3 regions of the Nocardia sp. NBC_00416 genome follow, and region 1 is predicted to be linked to each of the others. Evidence: riboswitches for the same ligand, from Rfam matches in the RefSeq annotation. Region 1 holds a riboswitch; each other region holds the start of a gene.

Evidence for each region. Region 1 has a riboswitch for S-adenosylmethionine ahead of metX (homoserine O-acetyltransferase MetX). Riboswitches for the same ligand answer to the same signal wherever they lie in the genome.
Region 2: another riboswitch for S-adenosylmethionine. It lies ahead of OG804_RS08480 (aminotransferase class V-fold PLP-dependent enzyme); the one in region 1 lies ahead of metX (homoserine O-acetyltransferase MetX).
Region 3: another riboswitch for S-adenosylmethionine. It lies ahead of OG804_RS21220 (rhodanese-like domain-containing protein); the one in region 1 lies ahead of metX (homoserine O-acetyltransferase MetX).

Annotation. Positions count from the first base shown of each region.
Region 1 covers NZ_CP107932.1:6,160,440-6,165,222, forward strand. Annotated here, with positions in the region: gene cycA (D-serine/D-alanine/glycine transporter) at 1-182, shown strand, start outside; gene OG804_RS26630 (DUF3017 domain-containing protein) at 376-621, shown strand; gene metX (homoserine O-acetyltransferase MetX) at 652-1,797, opposite strand; SAM riboswitch class IV at 2,052-2,162, opposite strand; gene OG804_RS26640 (NADP-dependent isocitrate dehydrogenase) at 2,438-3,655, shown strand; gene OG804_RS26645 (transglycosylase SLT domain-containing protein) at 4,050-4,783, opposite strand, start outside.
Region 2 covers NZ_CP107932.1:2,093,987-2,098,769, forward strand. Annotated here, with positions in the region: gene OG804_RS08470 (polysaccharide deacetylase family protein) at 1-764, shown strand, start outside; gene OG804_RS08475 (GNAT family N-acetyltransferase) at 745-1,941, opposite strand; gene OG804_RS08480 (aminotransferase class V-fold PLP-dependent enzyme) at 2,045-3,358, opposite strand; SAM riboswitch class IV at 3,405-3,518, opposite strand; gene OG804_RS08485 (NtaA/DmoA family FMN-dependent monooxygenase) at 3,551-4,783, opposite strand, start outside.
Region 3 covers NZ_CP107932.1:4,931,282-4,936,064, forward strand. Annotated here, with positions in the region: gene OG804_RS21205 (amidohydrolase family protein) at 1-443, opposite strand, end outside; gene OG804_RS21210 (FAD-dependent oxidoreductase) at 515-1,903, opposite strand; gene OG804_RS21215 (Rv0361 family membrane protein) at 2,133-2,603, shown strand; SAM riboswitch class IV at 2,668-2,780, shown strand; gene OG804_RS21220 (rhodanese-like domain-containing protein) at 2,798-3,214, shown strand; gene OG804_RS21225 (O-succinylhomoserine sulfhydrylase) at 3,211-4,422, shown strand.

The DNA of each region.
Region 1 (4,783 bases):
TCGTGTTCCTGGTCTGGGCGCTCACCCAGGAGACCGACACATTGCAGGCCCTGCTGGTGACCCCGATCTGGTTCGCTGTGCTGGGCATCGCCTACCTGGTGGTGCGGCGCAGCCCGCATCATGAGGCATTGCGCGCCCAGCACCGGGACAAGGTGCAAGCCGAACTGGCCGCGCTGCGCTGATCGGATCGGTTCCGTCCCGGGCGGCGCCGTCAGCGCCGACGCGTAGCCGGCCTCGCGGTGTCGTCCGGGACCAGCGCTACCGGGGCGGGCAGGATCTGGAACAATCGCCACCGTGACCGACGCCGAGACTACGACCGCCGACGATCCCGGCACCGGCAGCCGTTGGGCCGGTTTCCTCCGCTGCCACCTGCCGATGGTCGTGGTGGCCGTGGTGGTGCTGATCGCGGTGGTCTTCGTCGCTCAGGACCGCTGGCGCCGTGGCGCGTTGTTCTTCGGCGGCGCGACTCTGATCGCGGCTGCGTTCCGGTTGTGCCTGCCGACCGTGCGGGTCGGTCTGCTCGCGGTGCGCAGCAGGCCGTTCGATGTCGGCGCGCTGACGCTGCTGGGCGGCTCGATCGTGTTCCTCGCGGCGACCATCAACACCCTCGGCGTGGGCTGACCGCGCTGCCGCGACGGTGGTGGTGCGGCGTCAGTGGTCGGCGCGGGCCAGGTTCATCGTCTGGGTGAGCAATTTTCCGATCGCCGCGGCCTCGGTGAGGAACGCGTCGTGGCCGTCCCGGGAGGCGATGACCTCGAAATGCCGGCAGCCGGGCAGTCCCTCGGCCAGTTCCCGCTGTGTGTGCAGGGGGTACAGGCGGTCGGAATCGATACCGCCCACGATGCACGGCACCGCGGTGGAGCTCATCGCCGCATCGACACCACCGCGGCCGCGGCCGATGTCGTGCCGGTTCATCGCCTCGCTCAGCAGCACATAGGTGGCCGGGTCGAAACGCCGGCTCAGCTTCTCGGCCTGGTATTCCAGGTAGCTCTGCACCGCGTACCGGCCGCCGTCCCAGGGGTCCTCACCGTCCTGCGGACTGTTCGCGAACCGGCTGTCCAGTTCGACCTCGGTGCGGTAGGTGAGATGGGCGATCCGCCGCGCGATGCCCATACCGGCCCGCGGAACCCGGCCGGTGCCGTGGTAGTCGCCGCCCTGCCAGTCCGGGTCGCTGGTGATCGCCGCGATCTGGGTGGTCTGGGTGCCGATCTGGTCGGCGGTGGCGCGCGCGCCGACCGCGAGGATCAACGCGGCGGCCAGACGCTCGGGTGCGAGCAGCATCCACTCCAGTACGCGCATGCCGCCCATGGACCCGCCGATCGCTGCGGACAGGCGGTCGATACCGAGCACGTCGAACAGCTTCAGCTCGGCGTTCACCTGGTCGCGGATCGAGATGTCGGGAAACCGTGAGCCCCACGTCGCGCCGTCCGGCGCCCGGGACGCCGGACCGGTGCTGCCCTGGCAGCCGCCGAGCACATTGGTCGCGACGACGCACCATTCGTCGGTGTCGATCGGCGCTCCCGGCCCGACCATCCCGTTCCACCACCCGGGTTGCGGATGGTCGGCGTCGGCCCGGCCCATGACATGCGAGTCCCCGGTCAACGCGTGCTCGATCAGCACCACATTGTCCAGGGCGGGTGACAGCTCCCCCCAGCGCTGTACCGCCAGCCGGACCTCCGGCAGCCGGGCGCCGTTCTCCAGGGTCAGACCGCCGATATCGATGACGCCGAGAGTGCCGTCGGGTGGTGGTAACTGCGCCACCGACCGGGTCGTGGTTCGTTCGGTGCCCACCTTCACGCGATGATTTCCGTCGCGCCTACCGGGTTGCGTCGTGATACCCGGAGCGTATGAATCGCCGCCGAGGACCCGGCTGGGCGAGAAACGGCGCCGCCGACGGCGACCATCGGTCTGCGGCCGGTCGCTCGGACATCGGTCGGGCCGGGGGTACTGCCATCGGTCATATCGTGCTCCAGAGAATGGGGGGTTTCTCGTCGAATCGTGAGAACGCCGCGATCACCGCGGCCGGAAACCGGCACAATCGATGACCTCCTGACGTGCGCTTGCTCCCGGCTTTCGGGGGCCCGGTCATCACCCGGAGCACCCCACCGCATCAGGAGGGTTGCCGTCCAGCGAGCCGGGGCTTGGCGCTGGCGCTCATGACCTGCTCAACATGGTAGCGGGGCGGTCGCGAGGGATAGAAATCGGTATATGCCGGTACCGGGTAATCTTGTGGCGCGGTTCACCGTGTGAGATCTCACCACCGGGGCTGGCTGCACCGCGGGACCACCCCAAGCAGTACGCTCGTCTTGGTTACACCAGACGTCTCGTGGACAACGCGAGATGTATACGTTGTCTGTTGGACAGCTGGGGTCCGCTCACAAGCGTGTTCGCCTGGCCGTGCAATGAGGGCACCAGTCTTAGGAGGACACGAAGATCCATGTCCAAGATCAAGGTTGAAGGTACCGTCGTAGAACTCGACGGCGACGAGATGACTCGGATCATCTGGCAGTTCATCAAGGACAAGCTGATCCACCCGTACCTCGACGTGAACCTCGAGTACTACGACCTCGGCATCGAGTACCGCGACAAAACCGACGACCAGGTGACCGTCGACGCCGCCAATGCCATCAAAGAGCACGGCGTGGGCGTCAAATGCGCGACGATCACCCCGGACGAGGCCCGCGTCGAAGAGTTCGGTCTCAAGAAGATGTGGCGTTCACCCAACGGCACCATCCGCAACATTCTCGGCGGCACCATCTTCCGTGCGCCGATCATCATCTCCAACGTTCCACGCCTGGTCCCCGGCTGGACCAAGCCGATCATCATCGGCCGCCACGCCTTCGGCGACCAGTACCGCGCCACCGACTTCAAGGTCTTCGAGGCCGGCACCGTCACCCTCACCTTCACCCCGGAGGACGGCAGCGAGCCGATCGTGCACGAGGTCGTGCAGATGCCGGAAGACGGCGGCGTCGTGATGGGCATGTACAACTTCAAGAAGTCCATCGAGGACTTCGCCCGCGCCTCGTTCAACTACGGGCTGCAGCAGAACTACCCCGTCTACATGTCGACGAAGAACACCATCCTGAAGGCCTACGACGGCATGTTCAAGGACACCTTCGAGGAAGTCTTCGAGGCCGAGTTCAAGACCCAGTTCGAAGCGGCCGGTCTCACCTACGAGCACCGGCTGATCGACGATATGGTCGCCTCCTCCATGAAATGGGAGGGCGGCTACGTCTGGGCCTGCAAGAACTACGACGGCGACGTGCAGTCCGATACGGTCGCGCAGGGCTTCGGCTCGCTCGGTCTGATGACCTCGGTGCTGCTCACCCCGGACGGCCGGACCTGTGAGGCCGAGGCCGCGCACGGCACGGTCACCCGGCACTTCCGCCAACACCAGCAGGGCAAGCCGACCTCGACCAACCCGATCGCGTCGATCTTCGCCTGGACCCGCGGCCTCGAACACCGGGGCAAGCTGGACAACACCCCCGAGGTGATCGGTTTCTCGCAGACGCTCGAGGATGTCGTCATCAAGACGGTCGAAGGCGGTCAGATGACCAAGGACCTCGCGGCGCTGGTCGGTGGGGATCAGGGTTACCTGACCACCGAGGAGTTCCTCGCGGCGCTCGACGCGAACCTGGCGCGCGCGCTGAAATAGTCGCGCCGCTTCGGCATCGTGGGGTCCGGCCCGCGGCGTCGCCTTTCAGCTCTCGGGACCGCGGCTCCGCCGCCCGCTCCGAGGGGTGACGGGCGACGCGTCCGAGACCGTGTGGCCTCGCGCTCAGGAAATGCGCTCCGGCGCTTTCCTGTGTGCGAGGCTCGTCCTCGGGTGCGGTTGCTCAACAGTCGATGGGCCGCCGCGCGGCCGCTGCCGCAATCGGTCGATACAGATACCCAGCGGATTGCCGATCATTGTGGCTTCGGCGTCCTCGTCGATCCGCGCCCGCCGATTCGGCACCGTAACCGGTATCCCGGCGGCCGACTGCCGACGCTTTTCCCGTCTCCGGGAATTGTGTCCTGCATAGTCGTCGAACCCGCGTCGGTTGTGTGCCTCAGTAGCCCTTCGGATCTCGTTTCGGATCGGCCTGCTGTACCTCTTGCTGGAGATTGCTGCCGTCCGCGGTCACGCCGTAGACGTCCATCACATAATTCATGCTCGCCGCGACATTCGCGACGGGGTCGTAAATATTGCTCGACGTACCGGCGACGTGATAAGCCTCGAAAGTCGCCGGGATGGTGTGGGTCAGGCCACGCGAACTCTGTCCCTTGGCGGCGTTATCGTCCCAATTATTGATGGAGTTGGGATCGTTGCTGGACTCTCGCTCGATCAATACGAGATATCCGTTCTTCCATTTCTCCCGCGCCTCCGGGTCCTGAATTCCCAGCGCGTCCAGTGCGCCCTCGATAGCCGCGTCCACAGTCGAGTTGCCGGTGTAGCGGGCGTAGTCCTCGTCCGTGGCCGTGCCCGCGTATTGGGAGTCGCCACCGCCCGAGCTCGCGTACGACGCCGGTGAGTATCCACCGGGCGACGTGTATCCTGCGCCGGGCCCCGGGGACGGCGTGCTGGTGTCGATCTGGCGCGCCTGCTCGTCGACCTGGTCCAGCGCGGTCTCCATTTCGCCGTAGACGTTGTCCACTGTATCGAGTACGAGTCCGGACAGGCCGAACTCGGTGGTGCTCGATATGAGTCCGTCCTCGTTCAGTGGATAGACGCGTTCCAACTCTGTTTTGAGGTCGTTCACGTCCTGCTTGATGGCTCCGAAAGCGGCGCTGGACGTGTTGTACG
Region 2 (4,783 bases), 3.3 Mb from region 1:
CGACCAGCATCTTCGCGGGCACCGCGGGACAGGTCCCCGATCCGCTCAACTACGGCTGGCGCGATTACGGGCCGCGGGTAGGATTCTGGCGGATCCTGGAGTCGCTGGACCGCCACGGCATCCGAGCCAGCGCGCTGCTCAATTCCGATGTGGCCGAGCACTATCCGCGCATCATCGAGGCCGGGCGGGAACGCGACTGGGCCTGGCTGGCGCACGGCAAGAACAACTCCGTACTCCAGGCCGAACTCTCGGCCGCGGACGAACGCGCCTACCTCGCCGACGTGGTCACCACCATCGAACGGGCCACCGGGACCCGGCCGCGCGGCTGGATGGGTCCCGCGCTCAGCGAGAGTTTCCGCACCCCGCACCTGCTGCGTGAGCTCGGTCTCGACTACGTCCTGGATTGGACCAACGACGACCAGCCCTACCCGCTGCGGGTCCCGGGGATGCTGAGCGTGCCGTACTCGGTGGAGTTGAACGACAACACACTGTTCCTCGGCACCGGTCTCACCGGACCCGATTTCGTCCGGACCGTCCGGGACCAGCTCGACCGGTTGTGGGAGGAATCGGCGACCAGCGGCCGCGTCATGGCCCTGGCACTGCACCCGTTCGTCACCGGCCAGGCGTTCCGGGCCCGCTACCTCGATCAGGCGCTCGCCTACATCGTCGAACATCCCGGCGTATGGGTCACCACCAGCGACGAGATCGCGGCGCATTACGCGGCCACCCGCACCGGGCCGACTGTCAGAAGTACGTCCCGCTGAACGGGTGATCCGCCACCCCGAACAGCACGTCCGCGGCCGCCGCGGCGCCGGGCCGATGCTCGGTGACGCGGCCCGCGAGGGACAGATGACCCCAGCGGGTGCCACCGAGATAGGCCGCCGCCAGCGCCGCGATATCGGCACTCAGGTCGGGGGGAGCGTCCACCGCGGTCACCGCACCGTCCGCGATCCGGTAGGTCCCCGTGTTGGCGGGCAGGAGCGGGTCGGTGACAGCGAGGACGACCGGGCGGCCGGGCCGGTAGGCGCGACGTGTCAGCGCGGCCGCGACATCGATCAGCCGCAACCATGTCTCATCCCGGATCTCGGTGACCCGCAGGGCCCGCTCGTCGGTCAGCAGATGGCGCAGCGGGGCGTCGGGCGCGGTCGCCGTCAGGACCACCCGGTCGACGATATCGGCGGACAGCAGGTGGCGGACCAGCCCCAGGTACGCGGCGGGGGTGGTCGCGACCAGATCGTCCACGACCACGGTCCGTTCCGGCCGGCGGGACCAATCGGTGGTTTCATCGGCCCGGTAGCGGACGAATCCGTCCTCGGCGCCGGGTTCACCGTGCACGGCGACATGGCCGTGGCCCCGCATCAGTTGCTGCAATCGCCACCAGTGGGAGGGCCGGTCGATGGCGCCGGTCCACGATACGTCGGCGGTGGCATAGATCTTGGCGGGAACCTCCCAGCCGTCGGCGGGCGTGAGCAACCGGACCGGTCCCGCGGCGGGCACGGTGTCACGGAAGCGGGCCCGGCGGACATCGATCTCACAGCGGGCCGCCGACCCCGCCACGCCGTAACCGAACCGCTCGTAGATCCCGCCCTGGGTGGCACGCAGCGACGCCACGACCTCTCCGCGTTCGGCGATATCGGTGAGTTGCCGGCGCAGCAGCGCGGACGCGATGCCCTGACGCGCGTATGTCGACAGCACCCCCACATGGGTCACCGCCGCATGCGGCAGCCGTGCCCCACCCGGCGCCACCAGCCAGCTGGTGTAGGAATTGACCGTTCCCACCAGTTCGCCGGCGACGCGGGCGCCGAGTGTGCGCCCGAGTTCGTTCAGCCCGTCCCCGGACTCCGCCGACAGTGGCGGCACCCCGACCATCGCGGTCCGGAACACCTGCTGCGCGGCACGCAGATCCGCTGCGTCGGTCAGTATGTCGATATCGATGGGCATATCGGGTCACCCCCGTCGTGAGTCGGATTCGGTAGGGACGCTCGGGCTCGCTGCCTCGTACAGCGGCCCGCGGGTCGCGACCCTTGTCCTATCGGGCACGGCTTCAAATCGTGCACGGCCCCGCCCCGGCGGCCGTTGCCGCGACCAGACCCGGGCGGGTCTCCGGAACCGGATCCCAGCGGCCGCCCGCACAGGCGTAGTCCCACCGCGGTCCCCGGGTGACCAGCGCGTGCACGGCGGCCAGGAGCCGGTCGATATCGGCGGCCGTGGAACCGAGCCCGATACTCGCGCGCAACGCGGCGTCGAGACCGAACCGCGCCAGCAGCGGGTGCGCGCAGAAACGGCCGTCGCGCACACCGATCGCGTGTTCCGCGGACAGATAGGCCGCGACCTGTCCGGCATCGAATCCGTCTACGGTGAAGGCGACGATTCCCACACAATCGGCGCTGTCCGGCCAGATCCGCAGACAGCGCACCCCCGCGATGTCCTCCAGTCCGGTCCGCAGCCGGTGGGTGAGTGCCTGCTCGTGCGCTTGCGCCGGACCGGCGAGCTCGGTGAGCGCCTCGCAGGCGGCCGCCAGCGCCGCGGCGCCCAGCACATTCGGAGAACCCGCCTCGTGCCGGTGTGGGGCGGCGGCCCAGATCGCAGTCTCCCGGGTGACCGCGGTGACCGCGCCGCCGCCGGCCAGATAGGGGGGCGCGGTGTCGAGCCAGTCGCGGCGGCCCACCAGCACACCGGCGCCGAACGGCGCGTACAGCTTGTGACCCGAGCAGGCCAGGTAGTCGATCCCGGTGGCGCACAGGTCGATTCGGCGGTGCGGGGCCAGTTGCGCCGCGTCCACGAGTATCCGCGCACCGTACCGATGCGCGAGTTCGGCCAGGCGCTCCAGCGGCAGCACCTCACCCGTGACATTGGACGCCCCCGTCACCGCCAGCAGGGCGGCGGGTTTCGCGCACAGTTCGGCGGTCAGCCGGTCGATCGTCTCGGCGAGGGTATCCGCCGCGGGCACCACCCGGCGGCCGTGCCGGTCCCAGGGCAGGTAGTTCGCGTGGTGTTCGATATCGAGCACCACGGTCTCGCCGGGGACGCATCCGGCGAGCAGGTTCAACGAGTCGGTGGTGTTGCGGGTGAACACCACCTCTTGATCGTCGGCGCAGCGCAGGAATCGGCGCACCGACTCCCGGGCCGCCTCGTAGCACTGGGTGGAGATCCGGGACGCGTAGCCCGCGCCGCGATGCACGCTCGCGTAGTAGGGCAGCAGCTCGGCGACCCGCGCGCCGACCTGCTCCAACGCCGGCGCGCTGGCCGCGTAGTCGAAATTGGCGTAGCCGCCGGTCCCGCCCTGCACCAGCGGTACCCGCAGGTCGGCACCGGACACCCGGGCCGGGGCGCAGGTCGGGTCGTATACAGCGGTCATCACGCAATCCCTTCGATCGAGGGACTCCGGATCGGGGAGTGAACGGAGCCCGCGCTTGCCGCGCTCGGGCGAGCAGCGGCCAGGTCGTCACCCGGGGCACCCCACCGCGGAGGAGGGTTGCCGGCCAGCAAGCCGGGGCTTCACGCTGGCACTCATGACCTGAGGCGAGGTTGTCAGAGGCTCACCGACTTGTCAACTCGAACCGGACCGGTGCGCGCCGACGGGCTCGTCGGGCACAGACCGGCGCACCGGATCCGCCGATTCCGGCGACCGATCCCGGCGCGAAGCCCCCAACTGATCTCGGAAGGTCCGGGCCCCGGGCAGGTAATCGTCATGGAAAACCTTGTGGCGCTGCAATTCCGGGACCACATGGTCGACGAACTGCGCCAGGCCGTGCGGCAGGATGGGCGGCTGGATACTGAACCCGTCCACCGCACCGCGGTCGTGCCAGTCGATGATCGAATCGGCTATCTGCTCGGGAGTCCCGATCACCACTTGATGACCGCGACTCGTCCCGAACTGCTCCTGCAATTTCCGGAGCGTGTTCCGGCCGCTGTCGATGAGATCGCGCAAGGTCTGGTATCTGCCCTGCTGTCCTTGGAAGCCGGTCGCCGGAAGTGCGGGCAGGATCTCGTCGTAGCCGTATCCGCTCAGATCGAGCCCGGTGAAGGTGGCGATCTGCCGGGCCACTTGAGCGGGCAGAACGAGTTCCTCCAGTTCGTCGTACAGCTTGCGGGCCTCGGCCTCGGTCGAACCGATGAACGGCCACAACCCGGGCAGGACGCGGACATCGCCGGGTGAACGCCCCGCGTCCCGGGCCGCGCCGCGGAGCGCGTCACGGAAGGACTTCGCCTCCTGGAACGTCTGCTGCACCGTGAACACGACCTCCGCGTACCGCCCGGCGAACTCGATACCGGCCGGTGACCTCCCCGCCTGGACGATCACCGGTCTGCCCTGCGGCGACCGGGGCAGGTCCAGCGGTCCGCCGAAGGTGAAGCGCCCGATCCGGCTCGGTTCGGTCGCCACCCGGTCCTGATCGAGATACCGGCCCGACGCGCGATCACGGACCACCGCGCCGGGCTCCCAGGAGTGCAGCAGATGATCGACCGCGTCCACGAGTTCGGCCGCCGCGCGGTATCGGTCGTCGTGCTCGGCCAGCCGCGCCGACCCGAAGTTCCGGGCCTCGTGGTCGGAAGTCGAGGTCACCACGTTCCAGCCGAATCGGCCGCCGCTGAAATGGTCGAGGGTGTTGATCAACCGGGCGAGGTGGTACGGCGGGTAGAAGGCCGTGGAGATCGTCGCGACCAGTCCGATGCGTTCGGTGTGCTGGGACAGCGCCGCGAGTGTCACCAGCGGTTCGAGGTTGCTCACCCCGTTCAGCGCTACGTTCGGTGAGAACGCGAGCGTATCGGCGAGGAAGAACGC
Region 3 (4,783 bases), 1.2 Mb from region 1:
ACCGACACCTTCGGCAGTTTCAGGATCACCGGTTGCAGCGAGGCCAGCATCTGGCCGTCCACATAGATCTCCACATGCCAACCGGCCAGCTCGTAGGCGCGCAGTGCCTGACGGGTCATACTCGCGATATCGGCGGCGGCCCGTTTGAGGTTGAAACGCACCGCCCGCACCCCGGCCGCGTGCAGGTCGAGGATCTCGGAATCACTGGCGTCCAGATCCAGCCGGGTCACACCGACCCAGCCCGGGCCCAGCTCGGCCAGCGCGGTACGCAGATAGCTCTGATCATTGGCCTGGAACGACGCGCTGACCACCGCACCACCGGACGGCCGGAACCGAGCCATCCGCCGCCGATAGTCGGCGACGGTGTAGGGCTCCGGCAGGTAGCCCTCGTTCTCGATCAGCGGAAAACGCGGATCGATGATGTGCAGATGGGCGTCGAACACGGATACAGCATGCCTGAAATGTCGGGGCGCCCGCTCCTCCCAGCCCTGGACCGAGAGGAGCGGGCCGCGGATTAGACCTTGTGCGGTTCGCTGGCGCGCAGCATGTCCTCACGCTCGACGACCTTGACCCGCTCCCGGCCTTCGGGTTCGCCCAAGGAGCGTTCGTGCGCGTCGAGGCGGTACCAGCCGGCCCAGGTGGTGAACGGGATACCCCGGCCCTCCAGGAACTCCAGCACGGCCTCGGGTTCCGGGCTCTCGGCCGCGGCGAGGGCGCCGCTGTCGTCGAGGAGGCAGGCGACCGTTTCGTTCGCATCGCCCTTGGTGTGACCGATGAGCCCCACCGGCCCGCGTTTGATCCAGCCGGTCACATAGGTGCCGGGCAGGTAGCGGGCGGCGCCGTCGGCGTTCTCGTCGACCAGTACGCGACCGGCCTCGTTCGGGATCACACCCGCCTGGTCGTCGAACGGGAGCTCGGAGATGTTCTGGGACAGATAGCCGACGGCCCGGTAGACCGCCTGCACATCCCAGTCCTTGAACGTCCCGGTGCCCTTGACATTGCCGGTGCCGTCGAGCTGGGTGCGCTCGGTACGCAGGCCCACGACCTTGCCGTCGGAGCCGACGATCTCGGCGGGAGATTCGAAGAAGTGCAGGAACAGCTTGTGCGGGCGGTCGCCCTGGTCCCGGATCGCCCACTGCTCCAGGGTGTTGGCCACCATATCGACCTGCTTGGAATGGCGGCGGGCCGCTTCGGAACCCTCGTCGTAGTCGATGTCCGCAGGGTCGACGATGACCTCGATCGTGGGCGAATGGTCGAGTTCGCGCAGCTCCAGCGGGGTGAACTTGGCCTGAGCCGGCCCACGGCGACCGAATACGTGCACCTCGACGGCCTTGTTGCCCTTGAGGCCCTCATAGACGTTCGGGGGGATCTCGGTCGGGAGCAGTTCGTCACCGGTCTTGGCCAGCACCCGCGCGACGTCCAGGGCGACATTGCCCACGCCCAGCACCGCGACCTTCTCCGCGTCCAACGGCCAGGTGCGCGGCACATCCGGGTGCCCGTCGTACCAGGACACGAAGTCGGCCGCACCGTAGGAACCGTCCAGGTCGATACCCTGGATCGGCAGCGCCCGGTCGGCGTTGGCTCCGGTGGAGAAGATCACCGCGTCGTAGAAACGGCGCAGATCCGACAGCGTGATGTCGGTGCCGTAGTCGATATTGCCGAGCAGGCGCACCTGCTCCTTGTCCAGCACCTTGTGCAAGGCGGTGACGATGCCCTTGATCCGCGGATGGTCCGGCGCCACGCCGTACCGGATCAGCCCGAACGGGGCGGGCATCCGCTCGAACAAATCGATCGAGACGTCGGCATCCGACTTCATCAGAGCATCGGCGGCGTAGATCCCGGCGGGCCCAGCCCCCACGATCGCGATCCGAAGCGGGCGGTTCGCTTCCTTCTGCTCGGTCATCAGTTACGCGCACCCTTATCGGTCGAAAGAATCACTGGCGTTGGTGTTAGCTTAGGCTAAGTTGACGCGTGGCTCGTATACGCCGTTGTCGCGCCGGTTCGCGGGCGGCTACTCGCCGTACGTCTTCCCACGTCGCCGCGGCTGCTGCCGTGCGGCAATGCGCGGTCTGCCCCGATTCTATCGGGGTGGGGCCGCACAGCCGATCCGGGGACCAGGGATGATCGTAGGCATGAGCAATGGCGGACCCGCCGACGAGCCGGCAGCCACCGAACCGGACGGCCCCGAGGACCCCCGCACGATTTGGCCGTTCATCGTGGCCGCGGTGATCGTGGCGCTGATCCTCGGCGGTGTGCTCATCGCCGGACTGGTGTCGCCCGTTGAGAAAAATGTCACAGATTCCGATCGGATCGCCGGAGCGGTCCGTGATTTCGCCCAAGTGAGCAACCGCTACGGGGTGGAACCCCCACGCGAAGCGGTCTGCCCAGGCTTCGTACCGGCCCGCTCACCACTGGCCGGGCAACTGAAGCCCGGCGAAACCGGGAAAGACATCGAAATCACGAAATTCGGGCCCGTCGACATCAACGGCGACACGGCGACCATCGAAGTGACCAGCCGAGTCGAGGGCGAGGAGAAGACCGCGGCCTGGTGGCTGTTCCTCTCCGACGGCGACTGGCAGGTGTGCAACCAGCCGGTCGAATGATGTCATCAGTGGCGTCAACCGAGGTTTGACACGGCCCGACCCCGCCGGGCAATCTTTTGGTTTGGGTCATGAGTGCCAGCGCCAAGCCCCGGCTCGCTGGTCGGCAACCCTCCTCCGCGGTGGGGTGCTCCGGGTGACGACCTGGCGCGCATCGAACCGATGCGGCAAGTGCGGATTCGCAGGAGGTGCCACGTATGAGTTACGCAGGGGATATCGGCTCGCAGCAGGCATGGGAACTGCTGACCGGTAATCCGGACGCAATCCTGGTGGATGTGCGGACCGAGGCCGAATGGAAATTCGTCGGAGTCCCCGACACCAGCGCGATCGCCAGGCCGACGCTGCTGGTGGAATGGGTGGACACCACCGGCGCCCGCAACACCGAGTTCCTGAACCAGCTGCGCAGCGCGCTGGCCGACCGGCCCGCCGACGCGCCCGTGGTCTTCCTCTGCCGGTCCGGCCAGCGGTCGGCACATGCCGCCGACGCCGCGACCGCGGCGGGTATCGCGCCCGCCTACAACATCAGCGACGGGTTCGAAGGTCCGCTCGACGAACACGGGCATCGCGGCATCGCCGGCTGGCGGGCCCACGGGCTCCCGTGGCGGCAGTCATGATCAACGGCGGCTCGTTCGAACGCCCGCTGCCCGAAGGCGTCGGGCCCGCGACGCTGGGCGTCCGCGGCGGCCTGAGCAGGTCGGGATTCGACGAGACCTCCGAGGCCCTCTACCTGAACTCCGGGTTCGTCTACTCCAGCGCCGAAGCCGCCGAGGCCGCGTTCACCGGCGAGAACCCGCACTATGTGTACTCCCGCTACGGCAATCCGACCGTGACCACGTTCCAGGAGCGGATGCGGTTACTCGACGGCGCCGAAGCCTGTTTCGCGACCGCCAGCGGTATGGCCGCGGTATTCGTCGCACTCGGCGCGCTACTGAAGGCAGGCGACCGGCTGGTGGCCGCACGCAGCCTGTTCGGATCCTGTTTCGTGGTGTGCAACGAGATCCTGCCCCGCTGGGGCGTGGAAACGGTGTTCGTCGACGGTGAAGACCTCGACCAATGGGAAGCGGCGCTGTCCGAACCCACCGCCGCGGTGTTCTTCGAAACCCCCGCCAACCCGATGCAGACCCTGGTCGACGTGCGCAAGGTCTGCGAACTCGCGCACGCCGCGGGCGCCAAGGTGGTGCTGGACAATGTCTTCGCCACTCCGCTGCTACAGCGCGGATTCGAACTCGGCGCCGACGTGGTGGTCTACTCGGGCACCAAACACATCGACGGCCAGGGCCGCGTACTGGGCGGCGCGATCCTCGGATCCGAGGAGTACATCGAAGGTCCGGTGAAGACGCTGATGCGGCACACCGGACCGGCGCTCAGCCCGTTCAACGCGTGGACGCTGCTCAAAGGGCTGGAAACCATGCCGCTGCGGGTCCGGCAGTCCGCCGAATCGGCGCTGCGCATCGCACGCTACCTCGACGAGCATCCGGCGGTCAGCTGGGTGCGGTACCCGTTCCTGGAATCCCATCCGCAGTACGACCTGGCGAACGCGCAGATGAGCGGCGGCGGCACCGTAGTGACCTTCGAGCTCGAAGCCGCGGCCGACGCAGCCAAGAAACGAGCGTTCGAAGTGCTGAACGGGCTGCGGATCATCGACATCTCCAACAACCTGGGCGACGCGAAAAGCCTCATCACCCACCCGGCGACCACCACCCACCGGGCCATGGGGCCGGAAGGACGCGCCAGCATCGGACTGTCGGACGGGGTCGTCCGAATCTCGGTCGGCCTCGAGGACATCGAAGACCTGATGGGCGACCTGGACCAGGCTCTGTAATTTCTGCCCCGCCTTCGGCGGGGCGGGTCGGGGCCCTTGTTAACCCCGACCTCGGAGGTGGGCTATCCGGACGGGGCGAGAGGTGGGGGCGGACCTACTTCTTGGTCGGTGTGGGTAGGTACACGACCCTGCCAGTGCTCGATGGTCGCCGATCTATGGTCGGCGGTGCGCATGCGCTCGGTTGCTGCGCTCCTTCGCTTCGTCGCTCCAGAACCGGGGCGGGCCCCGACCTCGGAGGTGGGCTATCCGGACGAGGCGAGAGGTGGGGGCGGACCTACTTCTTGGTCGGTGTGGGTTGGTTCACGACCCTGTCAGTGCTCGATGGTTGCCGATCTATGGTCGGCCGGTGCGCACGCGCTCG